Linked DNA regions of Gemmatimonas phototrophica. Each later gene encodes a partner of the first gene's protein in a complex. Links are inferred from orthologs where the notes say so. Each region holds a gene or a part of one and is shown on either strand. Other genes may lie near its edges.

Region 1 (10,196 bases):
CCGACGGCATTTTCCCCATGGCCCGCGCCGCCAGCGACGAAGCGCAGGTGGAGGAAGAGCGGCGGCTGCTGTACGTGGCCATGACGCGCGCCCGCAACGAGCTCTATGTGACCTACCCGTTGCAGAGCTACGCCACCCGCATGGGCGCCGACTTTGCCTTTTCGCAGCTCACGCGCTTTCTCGACCAGGGCGTGCGGCAGACGATGCAACGCGTCACCCTTGGCGATGCAAATCCCCCGCATCAGGCACTGCCGGGCCCGCGCGAGGGGGCTGTCATCGAGCCAATTGTGGATTTGCGGGCGCTGCTACGCGGCAAATTCTGATTGGTGCGCCGGAGCTGCTTACGGCTGCTGGGCTGGCACCGCTGAACTGCATTGCGAGGACTGGCCCTGTCCGCCACATCGGAGCAGTCCTCGTAAGGCAGTTCTAACCAAGCCAGAGACCAATACCGAATGGGCCCCCGCAAACCGTGACACGTGTGTATCGTTCACGGGTCCCCAATGTTTTCCAACACAGTCAGCAGGAACACTCTGAATGAAAGTCGCACTCTCGGCACAGCGGATTGCTGCAATGCTGGCGTTGATCACCGCGCCAGTGGCACTGACGGCACAGACCGCCAAACCCACAGCCAAACCCGCGGCGACAGACTCGTTTGCGCTCACCGCACCACTCCCCATGGACCCGGCGGTTACGGTCGGGACGCTTCCCAACGGCATTCGCTACTACATCCGGCAGAATGCCAAGCCGGAGAAGCGGGCCGAGTTGCGACTCGTCATCAATGCCGGCTCCATTCTCGAAGATGATGACCAGCGCGGACTGGCGCACTTCGTGGAGCACATGGCCTTCAACGGCACGAAGTCGTTCGCCAAGAACGACATCGTGAAGTATCTCGAGAGCATTGGCGTGCGCTTCGGTGCCGACCTGAATGCCTACACGAGCTTTGACGAAACGGTGTACATCCTCCCGGTGCCGACCGACAGCGCCGGCATTCTCCCCAAGAGCTTTCGCTTCCTGGGCGATGTAGCCAGCGGGGTGCTGTTCGACAGCGCGGAAGTCGTGGCCGAGCGCGGGGTGGTGCTTTCCGAGTGGCGCAATGGACTGGGTGCCGGCGAGCGTCTGCGTGACAAACAATTTCCCGTGATTTTCCGCGGCTCCCGGTACGCCGAACGGCTTCCCATTGGCAAACCGGAGATTCTCGAAAAGGCCAACCCGGGCCCGGTGAAGCGGTTCTGGCGCGACTGGTATCGACCGGACCTCATGGCGGTGATTGCCGTTGGCGACGCCAACCCGGCGGAACTGGAACGCCTTATCCGTTCGACGTTCAGCGGAATTCCCAAGCGTACCGCGCCACGCCCGCGCACGCTGGCGTCGGTCCCGACGCACGACAGTACCCTCGTCACCATCGCCACGGACAAGGAACTCACCACGTCGAGCGTGGGAGTGTTGTGGAAGCGTCCTGGCAAGAGCACGCGCACCGTTGGCGATATGCGTGAGGATCTGATCAATCGCCTGTACAATGGCATGATCAACCAGCGCTTTCAGGAGCTGTCGCTCAAGCCGGAAACGCCCTTTACCGGCGCTGGCGCGAGCAGCGGTGGGTTCGTGCGTGGCAGCGAGCTCAATGCGCTCGACGCCGGGGCCAAGGAAGGGAAGATCATCGAATCGTTGCAGGCGCTGCTCACCGAAGCGGAGCGCGTGCAGCGTCATGGCTTCCTTGCGAGCGAATTGGAGCGGGCGCGCACCAACACCCTGCGCAGCTACGAGCGCAGCTTTGCCGAGCGTGACAAGACGCCCAGTGGGGCCTTCGTGGATGAGTACATCGCCAACTATTTGAGCGGTGAGGGCGCGCCGAGCATTGCCTTTGAATACGCCGCCGTACAGAAGTTGCTGCCCACCATTACGCTGGCTGAGGTGAATGCGGTAGCCAATGCGCGCGGTGGCGCCGCCAACCGCGTGGTCACGGTGACGGTCCCGGAGAAGGATGGATTGCGGGTTCCCACCGAAAGCGAAGTACGGGCCGTGTTTGGTACGGTGGTCGCCTCCAACATCACGCCGTGGGTGGAAACGGTAGCCGAAGGGGCTCTGGTGCCCACGACCCCGTCCGCCGGCAAGGTGGTGAAGGAAGCGCGTATTGCCGCGCAGAACATCACCGACTGGACGCTATCGAATGGTGTGCGGGTGCTCATCAAACCCACCGACTTCAACGCCGACCAGATTCTCATGTCGTCGTTCAGTCCAGGAGGCGCGAGCCTCGTGGCCGACAAGGATGCCTTCAAGACGTCGCTGGCTCCGTCCATCATTGCCGCCGGTGGCGTGGGCAGCTTCTCCACGATTGATCTGCGCAAGAAGCTCACTGGCAAAGTGGCCTCGGCCACTCCGTCCATCAGTGATCTGAGCGAAGGCATGTCCGGTGCGGCATCGCCGAAGGATCTCGAAACACTGATGCAGCTCATCTACCTGCGCTTCACCGCCCCGCGCGCCGACAGCACGGTATTCAAGGCGCAGCTGCAGCAGTTCGAGCAGTTCCTGAAGAACAAGGACGCCAACCCCATGGCGGTGTTCAGCGACACCATTCAGCAGACGCTGGCCGGTGGGCACCCACGCGCCCGTCCGCTCTCCATGGAGATGCTCAAGGAACTGGACATCAACGAACTGCTTACGATCTACAAGGATCGGTTCAGCGATGCCGGTGACTTTACCTTCTTCTTCGTAGGCAACGTTGACCTTGCCACCTTCAAGCCGCTGGTGGAGCAGTGGCTGGGCGCGCTCCCCACTGCGGGACGCAAGGAAACGCCGCGTGATGTGGGTCCCACGCAGTTTGCCGGAGTGATCGACAAGGCCGTGAAGAAGGGGATCGCTCCGCAGAGCCAGTCCATTGTGCTCATGGCCGGCTCGGCACCCTGGAATCGCGAGGATTCGTATGTGTTGTCGTCGCTTGGCGAACTGTTGCAGATGCGCCTGCTCGATCGCCTGCGGGAATCGTTGGGAGGGACGTATTCGGTGAGCGTCACCTCGGCGTTCTCCCGTCGCCTGCGGCAGGAGTGGCAGGTGGCCATTCAATACGGATCGGCGCCGGATAAGGCCGACACCATGTTTGCCGCCGTGCGCGACGAAATGCAGAAGCTGCGCACCACGCCCCCCACCGCCGCCGAGCTGGAGCGGGTGAAGGAGCAGCAGCGCCGCGAATTTGAAGTGTCGCAGAAGCAGAACGGCTACTGGCTGAACACCATGCGCACCCGGGTGGAAAACGGCGACCCGCTCGACACCATGGGTGACTATCTCACCCTCATCAACGGGCTGACCGTGGAGAAGCTCTCGGCCGCCGCGCAGAAGTTCCTGGTCGAGTCCAATCGGGCACGGTTTGTGTTGCTGCCGGAGACGTCGAAGTAATCCTGGCTCCTGGAACCGATGGCACGAAGGCATCCAAGGCATCCGAGGCATCCAAGAAGATCAGTAAACTTGGATGCTTCGGATGCCTTGGATGCCTTCGTGCCATCGGTTCACCGCCCCCCGGCTAATCGCACCGAATCTTTGTGCGCCGCAATGACCCGCCGAATGGCTTCCTTGATGTCACCACCGGCCGCGGCGTAGACCGAGTCGAAGCGATCGAGGCGCTCCGCATAGACACGGCGCGACAGCAGCACGGCGTTATTGAGCGGCACACGCTCCACCCAGCCGGCCGGGTAGCCTTTGAGCTGCGGGCCTACGGTGTCCACGAGTCGGCGGCGTGCGCGGGCGTACACGGTATCGCGTGAGGCGATGCGCAGGGCCTTCGCCGAATCGGGAAGCGTGGCGAAGACACTGTCAATTTCTTTGGCCGTGCGCTCCCAGAACGCGCCCAGTACCAGATCGTCCTGCCAGTCATCCTGCGCCCGCTTGAGCAACGTGCTGTCGCCCTTGGCGCGGAAGAAGTGCTCGGCGCCTCGCCCGCCCACAAACGTGGCGAAGGATTCGTTGAACGACACCTGCCCTTTGGCAAAGAACGTCGTGTGCAGCAGTTCGTGCAGTACGGTGTTCACCAGCGTGACGCTGTCGGCCTTGACGGTGGTGCTCACCAGCGGGTCGTTGAACCAGCCCAACGTGCTGAAAGCGCTGGAGGGCCCCACGGTGACATCGAAACCCTCGTTGCGCAGTTGCTCCGCGGTGCGTTGGGCCTGGGCGAAGTCGAAGAACCCCTTGTACGGAAAGCTTCCCACCACGGGGAACCACCACGTTTTGCGCGCCAGCCGGTCGCGATAGGCGGCCGAGACCACCAGCACGAGCGTATCCCGGTCAAGCTGGGAGAAGGTGGTGAAGCTCTCTTCAGCATCGAGGCGCAGCGAATCGACGGCAAACTGCCGGGCCTCGAGCACCAGAGCCAGTTTGGCGCGCAGCGCAGGTTCAGTGCTCTCGCGGGCTACGAGTTTCGGAATGGGCTGCCGTCGGGCGAGGATGCGCGCTTCTTCATACGCCGCCCGGGAGATGTAGCATCCCATGGGGGTGACGCCAAGGAAGAGCACCACCGCGGCGGCGGCGACGGTACCAAGTGGTTTGAGCAGCCGGCGCAAGATCTGCCACGGCCTACCGTGCTGAGGTATCATTTGAGGTATGTCGTTTGTTCACCTGCACTGCCACTCCGAATATTCGCTCCTTGACGGCGCGAACCGTATCGAGGATCTGATCAAGCGCGCCCAGCATTACGAAATGCCGGGGCTCGCGATCACCGATCACGGTAACATGCACGCCGCCTGGGAGTTCCAGGAGAAGGCGAAAAAGGCGGGTGTGAAGCCCATCCTTGGCATGGAAGCCTACGTGGCGCCGGGTGACCGCAAGCAGCGCGGGCGCCCTGCCCCCGGGGTGAAGCCGTATTACCACCTCGTACTGCTTGCCCGCGATCTGGTGGGCTACAAGAATCTGGTCAAGCTGACGTCGCTGGCCTATACCGAAGGCTTCTACACCAAGCCGCGTATTGATCGCGAGTTGCTGGCGAAGTACTCCGAAGGGCTCATTGTGTCGTCCGCCTGTTTGGCCGGAGAAGTGGCCGGGCACCTGATGGACGACCGCATGGAGGAAGCGCGGAAGGCGGCCGAGTGGTATGCGGATGTGTTCAAGGACCGCTACTACCTGGAAGTGCAGGCGCACACCAGCGAAGGACAGGCACGTCTCAACGCGAAGATCCTGGGGCTGGCGGACGATCTGAGCCTGCCGGTCATTGCCACCAACGATGCGCACTTCCTCAAGCATGAGGACCACGACGCGCACGATGTGCTGCTGTGCATTGGCCTCGGGAAGGACCGGAACGACAAGGAGCGGATGCAGTACGACGACGGGCTCTACTTCAAGAGTCCCGACGAAATCCGTCCCTTCTTTCCCGGTCGCGAGGATGTGCTCACGAACACGCTGGCCATTGCCGACAGCGTGGACGTGCAGTTTGCCAAGAAGTATTACGTGCCGTCGTTCCCGCTGCCCGAGGGTGTGGCCACCGAGAACGACCTGCTGGTGCAGTTGGCCACGGATGGCGCCAAGGAGCGGTATGGCAGTCCGCTGCCGGCCAACGTGCAGGAACGGCTGGATTACGAGTTGGGCGTCATTACGAAGACCGGCTACGCCGGCTACTTCCTGATTACGGCCGACTTCATCAAGGCGGCGCGCGATCGTGGCATTCCAGTGGGTCCGGGGCGCGGATCAGCGGCCGGTTCGCTGGTGGCCTACGCCACGCGCATTACCGATGTATGTCCGCTGGAGTTCGACCTGCTGTTCGAGCGCTTCCTCAATCCGGAGCGCGTGTCCATGCCCGACGTGGACGTGGACTTCTGTTTCGAACGACGCGGCGAAGTCATTGAGTATGTGCGACAGAAGTACGGGAAGGACAGCGTAGGGCAGATCGTCACCTTCGGGACGATGAAGTCGCGCGCGGCGGTCAAGGACGTGGGGCGCACGCTTGGCTTTTCACCGGCGGAGACCGACGCGCTGGCGAAGCTCATTCCCAACGCCCCGAACAATTCGCTCACGGTAGCGGAAGCCGTTACGCAGGTGCCGGAAGTCAAGCAGCTCTATCAGGATGAGCGCTACCGGCAGCTGCTCGACTTTGCCATCAAGCTCGAAGGGTTGTCCCGTCATACGGGCGTGCACGCGGCCGGCGTGGTGATTGCACCAGGCCCGCTGGATGAGTTTGTGCCCATCTGCACGCAGGCGTCGAAGGGATCCGGCGGTGACGGCGACGAGCGGGTGATCGTGACCCAGTACGACATGACGGCGCTGGAGAAGGCCGGCATGCTCAAGATGGACTTTCTGGGGCTGACGACGCTCACCGTGATCACCGACACGATCAAGGCGATCAAGCAGCGCACAGGGGTGGAAGTCACGCTCGAGGAGCGCGGCTTCACTGACGAAAAAACGTATCAGGTGTTGCGGGCCGGGCGGACCGGCGGCGTCTTCCAGTTTGAATCACCGCTCGCGACCGACGTGCTCAAGCGCATGCGCTGCGACCGGTTTGACGACCTCGTTGCCTCCAACGCGCTGTTGCGACCAGGGCCGCTCGACGCCGGTATGCACAATGTGTACATCCGGCGAAAGCGGGGCGAAGAGCCCACGGTGTACGCGCTCCCCGAGCTGGAGCCCATTCTTTCCAATACGTACGGCGTCATCACGTATCAGGAACAGGTGATGCGTATTGCTCAGGTGCTGGCGGGCATTTCGCTGGCAGAAGCCGACGTCTTGCGAAAGGCCGTGGGCAAGAAGGATGCGGAGCTCATCAAGAAGGAGCTCGGCAAGTTTTCCGAGAAGGCGATCGCGAAGGGCTACGACCCCAAGATCATTGAGGAGTTGGCCGGACAGATTGAGACGTTCGGACGGTATGGCTTCAACAAGAGTCATTCCGTTGCCTACTCCGTCGTCGCGTACCACACCGCCTTCCTCAAGACGCATCACCCCGCCGAGTTCATGGCGGCCCTGTTGTCGTCGAACATCGGGAAGACCGAAGAAGTCATCAAGTACATTGCCGAAGCGCGCGAAATGGGGCTGGACGTACTGGCCCCGGACGTGAACGAATCGGGATGGCGCTTCACGGTGGTGGCGGACAAGCGCATTCGTTTTGGCCTGGGAGCAATCCGCAATGTGGGGCGCGGCGCCATCGATTCCCTGCTGGCGGCGCGTGAGGACGGGCCCTTCACCAGTTTGTACGACCTCTGTTCGCGGGTGGACCTGCGTCTGTGCAACAAGCGGGTCTTTGAAGCGCTCATTGCTGCCGGCGCCTGCGATGGGCTGGGTGGGCATCGGGCGCAGCTCATTGCGGCGTTGGATGCCGCCATCTCCGAGGCCGCGCTGCAGCAGGAAGAGGCGGAGAAGGGGCAAGGTTCTCTGTTTGGAGATCTGCTGGGCGGCGGGCCGGACGCCAGCGACACGCCCAGGAAATCAGGGGCTCCCACCCTGCCCAATATCCCCACCTGGACGGAAAGCGAGCGCCTGCAGCGCGAAAAGGAGCTGCTGGGCTTCTACATTTCGGGACATCCGCTCGAGAAATACCGAACAGAGTGCGAACTCTTTGCCACGCACACCGTGGCGCAGCTGGGAACGTGGGTCCCGGAGGCGGTCATGATCGGGGTGGTGGTGACCAGTATCAAAAAACAGATCTCGAAGCGGTCGGGGAATGAGTTTGCCCGGTTGACAGTCGAGGATTTTTCCGGATCTTCCGAGGTGCTGGTCTTTCCGGAGGCCTGGGGGGTGATCGCGGAGCGGGTGCGTCCGGACATTCCCCTCCTGCTTAAGGGCGGGTACTCCAAGAAGGACCAGGGTGTCGAAAACGCCACATTCATCGTGGAAGGTGTGACGCGCTTCGAGGAAGTGCGCGCCAACGGTGAAGTGGCCGTGGCGATCGATCTGGCCCCCGGGCTGGATCTTCCCGCTGCAATCATGGACGACGTTCGGGCGAAGGTGGAAGCCAATGAAGGATCGGCCCCGCTGGAGCTCCGCTGGTGCGACGCGAATGGCCGATCGGTGCGATTCCGATCCAAATCGCTGACCGTCACGGCGTCTGCCGCAATTCTTTCCGACCTTCGCGCGCTGCTTGGCGCCGACCGGGTGCGTCTTGTGCGCACCGGTGGCTGACGGGCATCACGTGATCTTTCCAGGATAGCCATGGCTGCTGCCCCGGTTCTCGAGTTCGAGCGCCCCATTGCGGAACTCGAAAAACAGATCGAGGAGCTCAAGCGACTCGCCTCCGAACAGTCGATCGATGTGTCGCGCGAAATCGCGCCACTGCAGTCGAAACTGGCCGAGGTGCGTGTTCAGGTGTATCAGAACCTCACGCCGTTGCAACGGGTGCAGGTGGCGCGTCTGTCGCGTCGCCCGTTCACGTCCGATTACCTCAAGCACGTCTTTACCGACTTCATTGAGCTGCACGGCGATCGGCTGTTCCGTGAGGATGCCGCGATCATGGCCGGGTGGGCCCGCCTCGACGGCGAAACGGTCATGGTGATTGGCCACGAGCGCGGCCGCGACACCAAGGAAAATCTCAAGCGCAACTTCGGCATGCCGCATCCGGAGGGGTACCGCAAGGCGCTCCGCCTCATGAAGCTGGCCGAGAAGTTTCAGGTGCCGGTCATCACGTTCATCGATACGCCCGGCGCGTGGCCTGGTCTTGGCGCCGAAGAGCGCGGCCAGAGTGAAGCCATTGCCCGCAACCTGTTGGAGATGAGCAATCTGCAGGTCCCCATTGTGGCCACGGTCATTGGGGAAGGTGGCTCAGGTGGTGCACTGGCTCTTGGTGTAGCCGACCGCGTCCTCATGCTGGAGAATTCGGTGTATTCCACGATTTCCGTGGAAGGATGTGCCGCGATTCTCTGGAAGGATGGCAAGAGTCCGGAGATGCGCGAAAAGGCCGCGACAGCGCTGCGCATTACCGCCAACGATTTGCTCGAACTGCGCATCATCGACGAAATCGTGAAGGAACCGGCCGGTGGGGCACACGCCGATCATGTGGCCACGGCCAGATCGCTGCGCGACAGCCTGATGCGCAACATTGAGGAGCTGCGACGCCTCAAGCCGGACAAGCTCGTGCGACGTCGTCGGGAGAAGTTTCTGCGCATGGGTCAGTTTACCGAATAGGCGTTGGTGGTTGTGGGACACCTCATTGAAGTCGCATTCCGGGGGAACCGGAAAGAGTTTTTTTCGTGGGACGGCGAGGTGCCGCCCCCGCTTCGCGCGGCCGTCATTGTCGAGGCGGATCGCGGCGAAGACTTCGGGCGCGTGCACAGTACCGGTGAACTGGCGGCGGTACGTTGCAACGGGTGCGCCCATGGCTGCGGCACGGCGCCGCCACCGCGGAAGGCGCTGCGTCTCGCCACCAAGGCCGACGAACAGCTGGAGCGCGTCCTCACGGAAGAGAATGAGCTGGCGCGCCGCGCGTCCATGGAGCGGGTAAAGGCCAACGGCCTGGTCATGAAGCTCACCGATGCGGAATGGCAGTGGGACCGTCGAAAGCTCACGATTTTCTTCACCGCCGAAAAACGGGTGGATTTTCGTGGTCTGGTGCGTGACCTCGCGGCGCAATTCAAGACGCGCATTGAGCTCAAGCAGATCGGCGTCCGCGACGAAGCCAAACGGCTCTCCGGCATTGGACGGTGTGGTCGCGAATATTGCTCGGCATCGTGGCTGCCAGACCTGCGCCCGGTGAATCTTGGCGTGGCCAAAGACCAGAAGCTGTCACTCAATCCGCAGCAGATTTCCGGCGCGTGCGGGCGACTCATGTGCTGCCTGCGCTACGAGCACGAGTTCTACGTGCAGAGCCGCCGGAAATTCCCCAAGGAAGGGAAGATTCTGGTCACGTCGCGCGGCGAGGAGAAGGTGGTGTCATGCGACATCTTTCATGAGCGCGTCACGCTGCGCAGCGTGGAAGGGGACACCCGGATCATTCCACTGGCTGAACTCAAATCGGAAGTCGGTGGCGAAGCATCGGCCGTGCTGGTGGAATCGGCCAGCGATACGGCGCACGAGGGTGCCGCCGCCTCCGACCCGATGATGGACACCGGTACCATCTCCATGCTCGACACGGCGGAGTACGAGGCCGTGTCCATGATGGATCTGCTGCCGCCGCGCCCCATGTCCGCCCCTGCTCCTGTTCTTCCCGAACTGCCGGCCACCGTAGCCGCGGTTGAACCGGCGCCGGCCGTGAGTGAGCCTGAGGCAGACGCTGGCCCGGATGACGACGAGGCCCCGTC
Region 2 (10,240 bases), 1.2 Mb from region 1 along the record:
GCAGCACACAGACGACGGCCGTAATGGGATGGGGCAGGCCGACCGCGACGAGGTTGGCAACCACCGTGGCCGCCCCGTCAGCATTGTGCGCCACATCGAACAGCCAGGGAGCCGCAAGATGGAACCGCCCCGCCAGATGCACTCCAGGCAACAGTGTGGCGGCATTCGCCTCGATGTCGGCCCAGCGCCCCCCTGCCCCACGAAGCATGGCGAGGGCCACCGCCGTATTGTGCGCCTGAAAATGTCCTACCAACGGCGTCGTGAGGCGCCTTTCCGTCCCCCCCGATGCCAGCGTGAAGCTCGTGCCAAGTGCATCGACCACCACGTCACGGACCTGCCAGTCTTCACCCGTAACCAGCACGGGAGTCGCCCCCGCGCCGACCGCCCGCGCCCGCAGGAACTCGCGAATAGCTGGCTGCGTGTCCCCAACGACCGCGACGGTCACGGGCTTGAAGATCCCTGCCTTCTCCGTCGCGATGGCCTCGAGCGTCTCCCCGAGAAACTCCATGTGGTCAAACCCGATCTGCGTGACCCCGGCGGCCAGCGGCGAGACCACATTGGTCGCGTCGAGTCTTCCCCCGAGGCCCACTTCGACGATCGCGACATCTACCCCCGCTGCCGCGAAGTAGCTGAGCGCCATCGCCGTTGTGGCTTCGAAAAACGTGGCCCCCAGTTCCGTGAGGCGAGGTTCCCAACGGGTGAGCCATTCGGTAATGGCCGCGTGCGACATTGGCACACCATCGATCACGATGCGCTCGGAGAAGTCCACGAGATGTGGCGACGTGTAGCGACCCACCCGTAACCCGGAACCGCGCAGCAGGGCATCCAAAGTGGCAACGGTACTTCCCTTGCCGTTGGTGCCCGCGACGTGGAAGACCGGATAAGCGTCCTGTGGCTGGCCAAGGTCGGCCAGCAGCGCCGACACGCGCTCAAGGCCAAGGCGCCACGCCCCGCCGGTACGCGCAAAAAGACGACGGAGCGCCGCGTGGTACGCCGTTTCCGTTTCGTCAGGCCGTTGGGGCGCGACGGTCCGTGGTGCCCGTGGGTCCAGCGGGCGCTCGCCGGTCAGCTTTCCTGCTGGTCATAACCGGCAGCCGACGGCCGACCAGTCATGTGCCGCAGCAAGCGGGACAACGTGGCGCGCATCTCCTTCCGGTGCACCACGCGATCCACCATCCCCTTTTCCAGCAGGAACTCCGCGGTCTGGAACCCCTCAGGCAAATCCTGGCCAAGCGTCTGCTTGATGACACGCGGACCGGCAAACCCGATGACCGCGCCCGGCTCCGCCAGAATGGCATCGCCCAACATGGCATAGCTCGCGCTTACGCCACCCGTGGTGGGATTGGTGAGCACCGAGATGTACGGAATCCGCCGCTCAGCGAGCTGCGACAAGACCGCCGAGGCCTTGGCCATTTGCATGAGCGACAGGATACCCTCCTGCATGCGGGCGCCGCCCGACTGCGAGACGATGACCAGGGGGTGCTTCTTTTCAAGCGAGCGCTGGCCAAGGCGGGCGATTTTCTCACCCACAACCGAGCCCATGGAACCGCCCATGAAGGCAAAATCCATCACGCCGATGCCTACCGGCATCCCTTCCAGCTGGCCGACCACGGTCAGGATGGCATCACTGTCGCCGGCATTGGCCAGGGCGCGCTTGAGGCGGGCCGGATAATCGGGGAACCCGAGCGGATCGACCGAGCGCAGTTCGCCCCCGATTTCGTTCAGCGTCCCCTCGTCAATCAATGACCCGGCGTAGTCCCACGCCCGCATGCGCCGGTGGAAGTCACACGCCGGGCACACGTTGAGGTTCCTCAAAAACTTGTCACGGATATCCGTGTGCCCACAGGCCTCGCACTTCTCCCACGTATCGGGGGGAATCTCGAGGCGTTCACGTCGCGGCTGACGGGGCTTTCTTTCTTTCCGAAACCAGGCCATAGGAGGGATAAGATCGGAACTTCGGGCGCGGAAGGCTAGACCTTGCGAATAGCCCAGCCCGTTAAACTGCGCCCTCCGGCCCTGCTTCGAGGGGAAGGCTGGGGGGGACGTCATAACCCCAGCGCGTCCGGTTGCCCCCGCCCCTCTGCGGATATTCGGAGCAGCACCGCGACGGAAAGCCAGCTGACGAGCAGGAATGAGCCACCGGCGCTGAAGAAGGGGAGCGGGATGCCGGTGACCGGCATGAGGTTGAGCGTCATCCCGACATTGACGATGACATGAACGAACCACGCGGACATCAACCCGAAGGCCACGAGACTGGGGAAGGCGTCGGCCGCACGGGTTGCCACCCGGGTGCTGCGCAGAAACAGCGCCAGGAACAGCGACAAGGCAACGCACACCCCGACAAACCCCAACTCTTCGCCAACGACGGAAAAAATGAAGTCGGTCTGGCGTTCCGGCAGAAAGCTCAGGCGTTTCTGGGTGCCGAGGGTGAAGCCCTTGCCGAACAAACCACCAGAGCCGATGGCCACCTTGCTCTGAATGACGTTGTAGCCGGCACCTTGCGCGTCATACGCCGGGTCAATGAAGACCAGGAATCGTCGCTGCTGATACGGCTTGAGCTTGTCCCAAAGCAGCGGCGCCACGACGCCCATGACCACGTTGGCCACAATCAGGACGACCCCTTCAACCAGGAACGGACGAAACCAGAGCACAAGCGCCACGAGGATGAGAAACCACGCCCCCCACAACCCGGTGCTGAACGCCAGGATCAGGCTCACCCCCGGACTGGCCAGCATCACCAGCAGTGGCCACGGGACACCGGCCCAAAACAGCATGGCGAAACAAATGCCGACAAAGACCATGCCGGTGCCAAGGTCTGGCTGCAGCATGACGAGAACCCACGGTACGCCAACGATCGTCAGGGGCTTCCATAGCTCCAGCAAGGATCGGACGGTATCCCGCTGCATGGCCAGCGTTCTGGCGAGCATCAGCGTGGTGGCGAGCTTTGCCAACTCGGACGGTTGTCCGACCCGCCGACCGGCGATCGTCAGCCAGCCATTCATGCTCCGCGCCGTCCCGCCGCCGCTCCCGACGAACAAGACGGCAATCAGCAGCACGATACTCATGAGATACAGCGGCCAGGCGCTCCACTCAATGAGCCGCACCGATCCGCGGGTGACGGTCCATGCCGCTCCCAGCGCGAGAACGACCCACGTGATCTGCCGCTTCCACAACCCTTCCAGGGCCGGGTCGGGCACGTCCATCTGGCCAGCCGAAAACACCATCGCCAACCCGAACAGGGTCAGCAGCAAGGCGGTCAGCAGCAGTGGGACATCAACACTCTGCCGCCTGAGGATACCCGTGGAGGCCATTGGCTCAGTCGTTGGTAACGGCGGTCATGGTCAGCTTAGCCTTCAGATAGCGTTCCATGAGCTTGGTGGCAACCTTGGCGGCCGTTGAACCGTGCAGCCCTTCTTCGATAATGATGGCCAGCACGATTCTCGGCTTGTCTGCCGGCGCATAGCCGACGAACCAGGCGTAGTCTTCCTGCCCAGTGACCTGTGCCGTGCCCGTCTTGCCGGCAATGGTCAGTCCCTGAATCTGGGCACCCGCCGCCGTGCCACGGCTCACGACATCGGCCAGCGCCACTTGAATGCTCTTGATCTGTTCGGCGTTGAGATTGAGCAGCTTCTTGCGTTCCGGAGTACGCGCGACAATCTGCGGCGTGGCGGCGTAGCCGTCCGTGGCGAGCGCCGTATAAAAGCGCGCCATGTTGATGGGCGTCTGTGAGTTGTCCGCCTGTCCAATGGACAGGCTCAACACCACCGACTTGTTCCAGCCGCGAGGCCCGTACGTGCGGTCAAAGTACTCCGTGCTGCGCGGCCAGATGGAACGCTTTTCTCCGGGCATATCAATGCCCGTGGGTTCGCCGAAACCCAGCCGCACACCGCCCGCGAGCAACCGCGTGATGCCGATCTTGAGCCCGAGCTGATAGAAGTACACGTCGCACGACTTGGCGATCGCCTGCGCCAGCGTGATATCCCCGTGTCCACGCTTGTCCCAGCATTTGAAGACACGCCCGTAGTAGTAGCCGCCCGTACAGGGCGTCTCCATGTGCGTCTCCATGGTGACGAGGCCAAGCTCCATGCCCAGGGCGGCCGTGGCCAGCTTCCAGGTGGACGCGGGCGGATATCGCCCCGACAACGCGCGGTTGAAGAGCGGCGTGTACTGGTGCTCCTGCAATTCCTTGTAGTACGCATTCGACACTCCACCGATGAACCGGTTGATGTCGTAGCTGGGGGCGCTGTAGATGGCGAGTACACCGCCCGTCTGCGGCTCGAGGGCCACCACGGCACCACGCAGCGAGTCGCCGAAGTACTCATGCGAATACCGCTGGAGATCGAGATCGATGTTGGTGCGCAATGGCGGTGGCGCCTCGGGTTGTACCTCCGGGCGCACGCCATTGTCGCGAACCACACGATTCTTCGCATCCACCTCGACGAACCGACTCCCTTCACGAGCGCGCAACTGCTCTTCGTACTGCAGTTCGAGTCCGCCTTTGCCCACCTGTTGTCCCGCCTTGTAGGCATCGTAGCGCGGCAGCTCGAGCTGCTCCGGGGAAATTTCACCGGTATATCCAACCAGCGCCGCGACCGCCTGCGCATCCGGATAGTAGCGTTTGGGTGCGCTTTGAATGATCAACCCGGGAAACTCCGAGCGTCGCTCCTCCAGCACGGACACCACTTGAAAGCTGGCATCGTTGAAGATCACGGCCGGTCGTGTTGGCGCTGCCCGATAGCGACGAATGGCCAGCGCCTGCTGCGCCGAATCGATCTCGATGATGCGCGACAGGGACCGTAACGCCGATCGCAAGGAGTCCGTGGTTGGACTCAGGATCGAGACGGAGTAACCGGGGAGGTTTTCGGCAATGATGGCGCCATGGCGGTCGTAAATGATGCCGCGCGCCCCCGGAAGTGGTACCTCCCGCAAACGATTGCTTTCCGATGCCAGCACGAACTCGGCATTCTGCAAGACCTGCGTGCGGAAGAACGCACCGCCAAGCACGGTAAAAATGAGCACCAGCAGCGCCCGCGCCACCCGCGCGCGGCGCAAGACGGAATTGGGATGGTAACTCATGCCGCCATCCTCACCTGATCGGGGCGCACCCGTGCGCCACCATTACAACGAGTGTGGTCGATACAACGGACGGAACAACACCAGCAACAGGACCGCGATGATGGCCGTCAGCGCCGCCGACAGTGGCGCCCAGACCAACAGTGACACCAACAGGGACACACCCGCACCAACCCCGGTGAGCAACGTCATGGCAATATCAAACAGCCACTTGGCGCCAAAGACAAACAACCCGGTGAGTGCCACGTGGTCGGCAAAGAACACGGCTTTGAGCCACGATGCCCCAAAGGCCACGAGCGTGAGCACAATGGCACTGGCACCAAAACTTCCCGGAGCCAAGGCATCAAGCGCGAGCCCGGTGAGAAAGCCGGTCAATGCCGCATACCCCGGACGCATACGTACGGCAGAGAAGAGCACCGCGATCACGGCGAAGTCCGCCGCGGCGCGCCCGGCAATGAGTGGACGCACGCTGAACTGCGCGACAATGAGCAGGGCAAACCCGAGCCACGCGCGCAGGGCGCTGCCGATTCCGGGAGACTGTGAAGCGGACCGCATCAACGACGCTCCCTTGGCGGCACCGTGGGACGGGCCAAGGGGGGACGCGGCGCCAGAGCGCGTACCGGCAATGGCACGCGCACGGTGCCGGAGTCCGGACGTCGGATCCGCGTGCTATCCCCTCGAAGGCTGCTGTCGGCACGGGTGCCGAACCCGCCGCCAATGGTATCCGCCAGCGACAGACTGTCGGCACTCAGGGAGTCCAGCGCGGCACGACGGGCGGCCAGTTCATCGAGAGCGGTGACGCGCGCCAGCGAATCGCCCGCGGCGGCGACCGCACGTGCGGCGCTGTCCGCTGCTGCCGCGCTTGTCCACACCCCATTCACGCCGCGCTGCGCTCGTCCCGGCAACAAGACCAGCACCGGACCAATATTCTCCGGCAACACCGCAGGTTTCACCAGATACGTCCGGGCCCACTTTTCCGGTGTGCTCAATTCCCCGATCACCGTGCCGACAGGAATGCCGCGGGGATAGGTGGCCCCGAGCCCGGAACTCACAATGAGGGTTCCGGTATCCAGTTTGGCGCGAAACGGCACGCCCCGCATTTCCAGCAACCACCGCTCGGCGCCTTCTGCCAGATGGGGCTGCATAATTCCGAAGGCGTTCTGATCAGCACTCATGACGCTCACCCGAAAATCGGGATGTGCCCACGTGAGCGCCGTGCTCGTCGTGCGATCGACAGAAACCACCATGCCCACCAGACCATCAGCGGTCACCACCGGCTGATACGGCTGCACGCCAACGTCACTCCCCACCGTTAACGCAATGGAGAATTCGTCCCCACCACGAATGGGCAACAGCTCCGCCGGCACAAAGCCATCCTGCAAGCGCGCCGACAACCCAAGCAGTTGGCGGAGTGTTCTGTTCTCGTCGCTGATGGCACGCAGGCTCAGCGTGTCCGTGACCGCACGCCCGCGTGTGACCAGCAAGTCATTGCGCGCCACCACAGCGGCGCGAATGGTGGCGGCTCGCCCTTCGAGTTGCACCAGCGGCGACAGCACCGTGGCGCGCAGCAGCGCGGCCACGTCTTCACGCGTGCGCCGCGGAGAAAGAAAAGCCAGGACCGACAATGCCACGCACACCAGCACGAGGCCGGTGTCGAGACGCCCTTCGCCGCGAACGTTCCGTGCCACGCGTATTCAGCGAGTGAAAAGGGGAATGATGTGACTCAGGTGGTCAACACCGACCAGTACTTCTCTTCATCATCAAGAATCTTGCCGGTCCCACGCACGACACACGTGAGCGGATCCTCGTCAACATGAATGGGCAGCCCCGTTTCCTGAGAGAGCAGCACATCCAGTCCGCGAATGAGCGCTCCGCCGCCGGTCATCACGATGCCGCGATCCACGATGTCCGAGGCCAACTCCGGCGGGGTGATTTCGAGCGCGCGCCGCACCGCATCCACAATCTGCTGAATGGGTTCCTGCACCGCTTCCCGAATTTCACTGGAGTGCACGCGCACCGTCTTGGGAATGCCAGAGACCAGATCGCGCCCCTTCACTTCCATTTCACGTTCTTCGCCCACCGGATACGCCGAACCGATCTGAATCTTGATCTGCTCCGCCGTGGGCTCACCGATCAGCAGATTGTAGTTCTTGCGCATGAACTGCACGATGCTGATGTCCAGCTCATCGCCACCAGTACGAATGGAGGTATCGCTGACGATGCCAGACAGCGCGATGACGGCGATCTCCGTGGTGCCCCCGCCGATGTCGATCACCATGTTGCCCGTGGGCGACTCCACCGGAAGACCCACGCCGATGGCCGCCGCCATGGGTTCCGTCACCATGAAGACTTCTTTGGCGCCAGCGCCGAGTGCCGAGTCTCGCACGGCGCGCTTTTCCACTTCCGTAATGCCCGACGGCACGCACACGATCACGCGCGGCTTCACCTTGAAGACGTGCTTGTCGATCACCAGCGTCAGGAAATAGCGCAGCATCTTTTCCGTCACATCGAAGTCGGCGATCACGCCGTCCTTCATGGGCCGGACGGCCATGATGCCATCGGGGGTCCGCCCGAGCATGCGCTTGGCCTCGAGGCCAACGCCCTTGATCTTCTTGGTCTCACGGTCGAGCGCGACGACAGAGGGCTCGTTCAGCACGATCCCCTCGCCTTTCACATAGATCAGCGTATTGGCAGTGCCAAGGTCTACGGCGATGGCATTCGCCGGGAAGAACGAGTTCGACTTACTGAAGGGCCAGAACATCCAGAGAGACCGGGGCGGCGCGACACCGGAGGGTGGCGCCTGTGAAAAACGGGCAGCGACGTATACGGTAACGTATTGGCTCACGCCAGAGCGGACAAGCTGTTGGAATATCGTGACCTAGCGCACTGCCGCCGTCAGCGGTCAGGTCCGTGGTGGCCGCAAAGTTCCGCGGTCACACCAAAAAAAGCGGCCGGTCCCATCAGGGACCGGCCGCGTGCCATCAGGGGCAGCTACCAAGGCGATCGTCGGGCACCAGTGGCCCCCCATACCGGTCAGAGGAACGAAGAGGGGTCGGTGAGCTCCATCCCGAACGCTTCCGCCACTCCCGGAAAGGTGACCTTTCCGCCGGACATGTTGAGCCCCTTCAGCAGCGCGCCATTGTCCTTCAGCGCCTTCTTCCATCCCTTGTTCGCCAGCTGCAGCGTATAGGGCAACGTCGCATTGGTGAGCGCCAAGGTGGACGTGCGCGGCACGGCCCCTGGCATGTTGGCGACGCCATAGTGGATGATACCGTCCACGGTGTACGTGGGATTCTCATGTGTGGTCGGCTTGATCGTCTCCACGCAACCACCCTGATCCACCGCCACGTCCACGATTACCGCTCCCGGACGCATCTTGGCCAGATCGGCGCGCCGCACGAGCTTGGGGGCTTTGGCACCCGGAATGAGCACTCCACCAATGACCAGGTCACAGGTGCTGATCTGCTCAAGGATGTTGTGTCGGTTGGAGTGAACAAGCTGCACGTTGGCCGGCATGACGTCGGACAGGTAGCGCAGGCGCTCCAACGACAGGTCGAGCACCACCACCTTGGCACCGAGTCCCGCCGCCATCTTCGCGGCGTTCACGCCCACAATGCCGCCGCCCAGAATTACGACCTTGGCCGGCGCCACGCCCGGCACGCCACCCAGCAGTACGCCACGACCACCATACAGCTTTTCGAGGTACTTGGCCCCTTCCTGCACCGCCATGCGCCCCGCCACCTCAGACATTGGAATCAGCAACGGCAGATCGCGATTCGGGAGTTCGACGGTCTCGTACGCAATGCAGGTGGCTCCGCTGGCCAGGTGCGCCTGGGTCAGCGCTTCATCGGCGGCAAAATGGAAATACGTGAACAGCGTGAGGTCCGGGCGCAGATACTGCCACTCCGGCGCGATGGGCTCCTTGACCTTGAGAAGCAGCTCCGCTTTCCCCCACGCGGAGGCCGCGTCGGGAACGATCTGAGCGCCAACGGCCACGTAGGCCGCATCTTCGAAACCGCTGCCAATGCCGGCCCCGGTTTCGATGAAAACGTCGTGGCCCGATGCCACCAGCGCCTCCGCGCCAGCCGGGACCAAAGCCACACGGTTCTCGTTGGTCTTGATCTCCTTCGGTACACCGATACGCATAGTCGATTCTGGATAGGGGGAGTTCGTCAGCGGACCGCTTTGGGGCCGAGACTGACGAGAATGTGTCGATCCGGATCGAAGAAATCGCGCGCCACGTCGCGCACCTGATCTTCGTCGATGGCATCCACGAGCGCCATCAGCTCGTCAATCGTGCGGAACGGCTCGCCGTACAGCGCGGTCGTTGCCGCCCGATACATGCGCGAGGAGACGCCTTCCATGGACATCACCAACTGCCCACGTAACTGACGCTTTCCCGCCGCCAACTCACTGGCCGTCAAACCATTCAGTGCCACTCCACGCAGAACCTCACGGACCGCGTCGATGGCCTGTTGCGCCGTCTCCGGTGCACTCGCCAGATACACACCGTGCGATCCGGTATCGGCGTACGCGCTGCTGAAGCTGTGCACGCTGTATGCGAGGCCTAGCTCCTCGCGGACCCGCTGAAACAGGCGCGAACTCATACCGCCGCCCAACAACATGTCGATCAACGCAAAGGCATAACGGCGATCATCGCCATGAGCGATGCCCTGCCCGCCAAGCACGATGTGCGTCTGGCCGATGTCCTTGCGCTTGATGTGCTCCGCATGCGGTCCAGCCACTTCCACCGGATCCACCGGGAACGGCGTGACATCACCTTTCGGGATGTCCATCCACCCGGTCTGTCGCAGTGTTTCAAGCAGCTGCTCATGCTCAACACGTCCCGACGCGGCAACCACCAATCGCCCGGGATGATATGCCCGCGCGTGGAGGGCCCGGATGTCCGGGACATCGAGTGTCTTGACCGTGTCGCGGGTTCCGAGAATCGCGAAGCCGTGAGGATGGTCTCCCCACAGCGCACGGTTGTGCACATCGAAAATGATGTCGTCGGGCGTGTCCTCCACCATGCTGATCTCTTCAAGGATCACCTTGCGCTCAAGCGCGAGATCCTCCGATCGCAGCAGCGGATGAAAGATGAGTTCCCCAATGACATGCGCGGCTTCCGCCAGATGCTCGTCGAGCACACGAGCCTGATAGGACGTGT

The links.
Region 2: the proteins of GEMMAAP_RS04595 (region 1) and accD are in contact, whole or in part, in a solved structure (PDB 8UXZ), measured with the Escherichia coli proteins. The link is inferred for Gemmatimonas phototrophica from one-to-one orthologs.

The regions. Positions count from the first base shown.
Region 1 is NZ_CP011454.1:1,103,552-1,113,747, reverse strand. Bases 7,329-10,099 are described here. They hold GEMMAAP_RS04595 (acetyl-CoA carboxylase carboxyltransferase subunit alpha), read left to right. Parts: upstream 7,329-8,115; coding sequence 8,116-9,084; downstream 9,085-10,099. Other genes in these bases: GEMMAAP_RS04590 (PSP1 domain-containing protein), read left to right, coding at 9,163-10,099; dnaE (DNA polymerase III subunit alpha), read left to right, coding at 7,329-8,085. Outside these bases: GEMMAAP_RS04615 (ATP-dependent helicase), read left to right, coding at 1-323; GEMMAAP_RS04610 (M16 family metallopeptidase), read left to right, coding at 535-3,390; GEMMAAP_RS04605 (aminopeptidase), read right to left, coding at 3,501-4,580; more of dnaE, read left to right, coding at 4,588-7,328; more of GEMMAAP_RS04590, read left to right, coding at 10,100-10,196. UniProt on the Escherichia coli protein: Component of the acetyl coenzyme A carboxylase (ACC) complex. First, biotin carboxylase catalyzes the carboxylation of biotin on its carrier protein (BCCP) and then the CO(2) group is transferred by the carboxyltransferase to acetyl-CoA to form malonyl-CoA.
Region 2 is NZ_CP011454.1:2,265,645-2,275,884, forward strand. The notes cover bases 1-2,815. They hold accD (acetyl-CoA carboxylase, carboxyltransferase subunit beta), read right to left. Parts: upstream 1,936-2,815; coding sequence 1,066-1,935; downstream 1-1,065. Other genes in these bases: GEMMAAP_RS09575 (bifunctional folylpolyglutamate synthase/dihydrofolate synthase), read right to left, coding at 1-925; rodA (rod shape-determining protein RodA), read right to left, coding at 2,046-2,815. Also shown: more of rodA, read right to left, coding at 2,816-3,311; mrdA (penicillin-binding protein 2), read right to left, coding at 3,316-5,076; GEMMAAP_RS09595 (rod shape-determining protein MreD), read right to left, coding at 5,119-5,628; rod shape-determining protein MreC, read right to left, coding at 5,628-6,761; GEMMAAP_RS09605 (rod shape-determining protein), read right to left, coding at 6,797-7,834; ald (alanine dehydrogenase), read right to left, coding at 8,107-9,219; GEMMAAP_RS09615 (M16 family metallopeptidase), read right to left, coding at 9,246-10,240.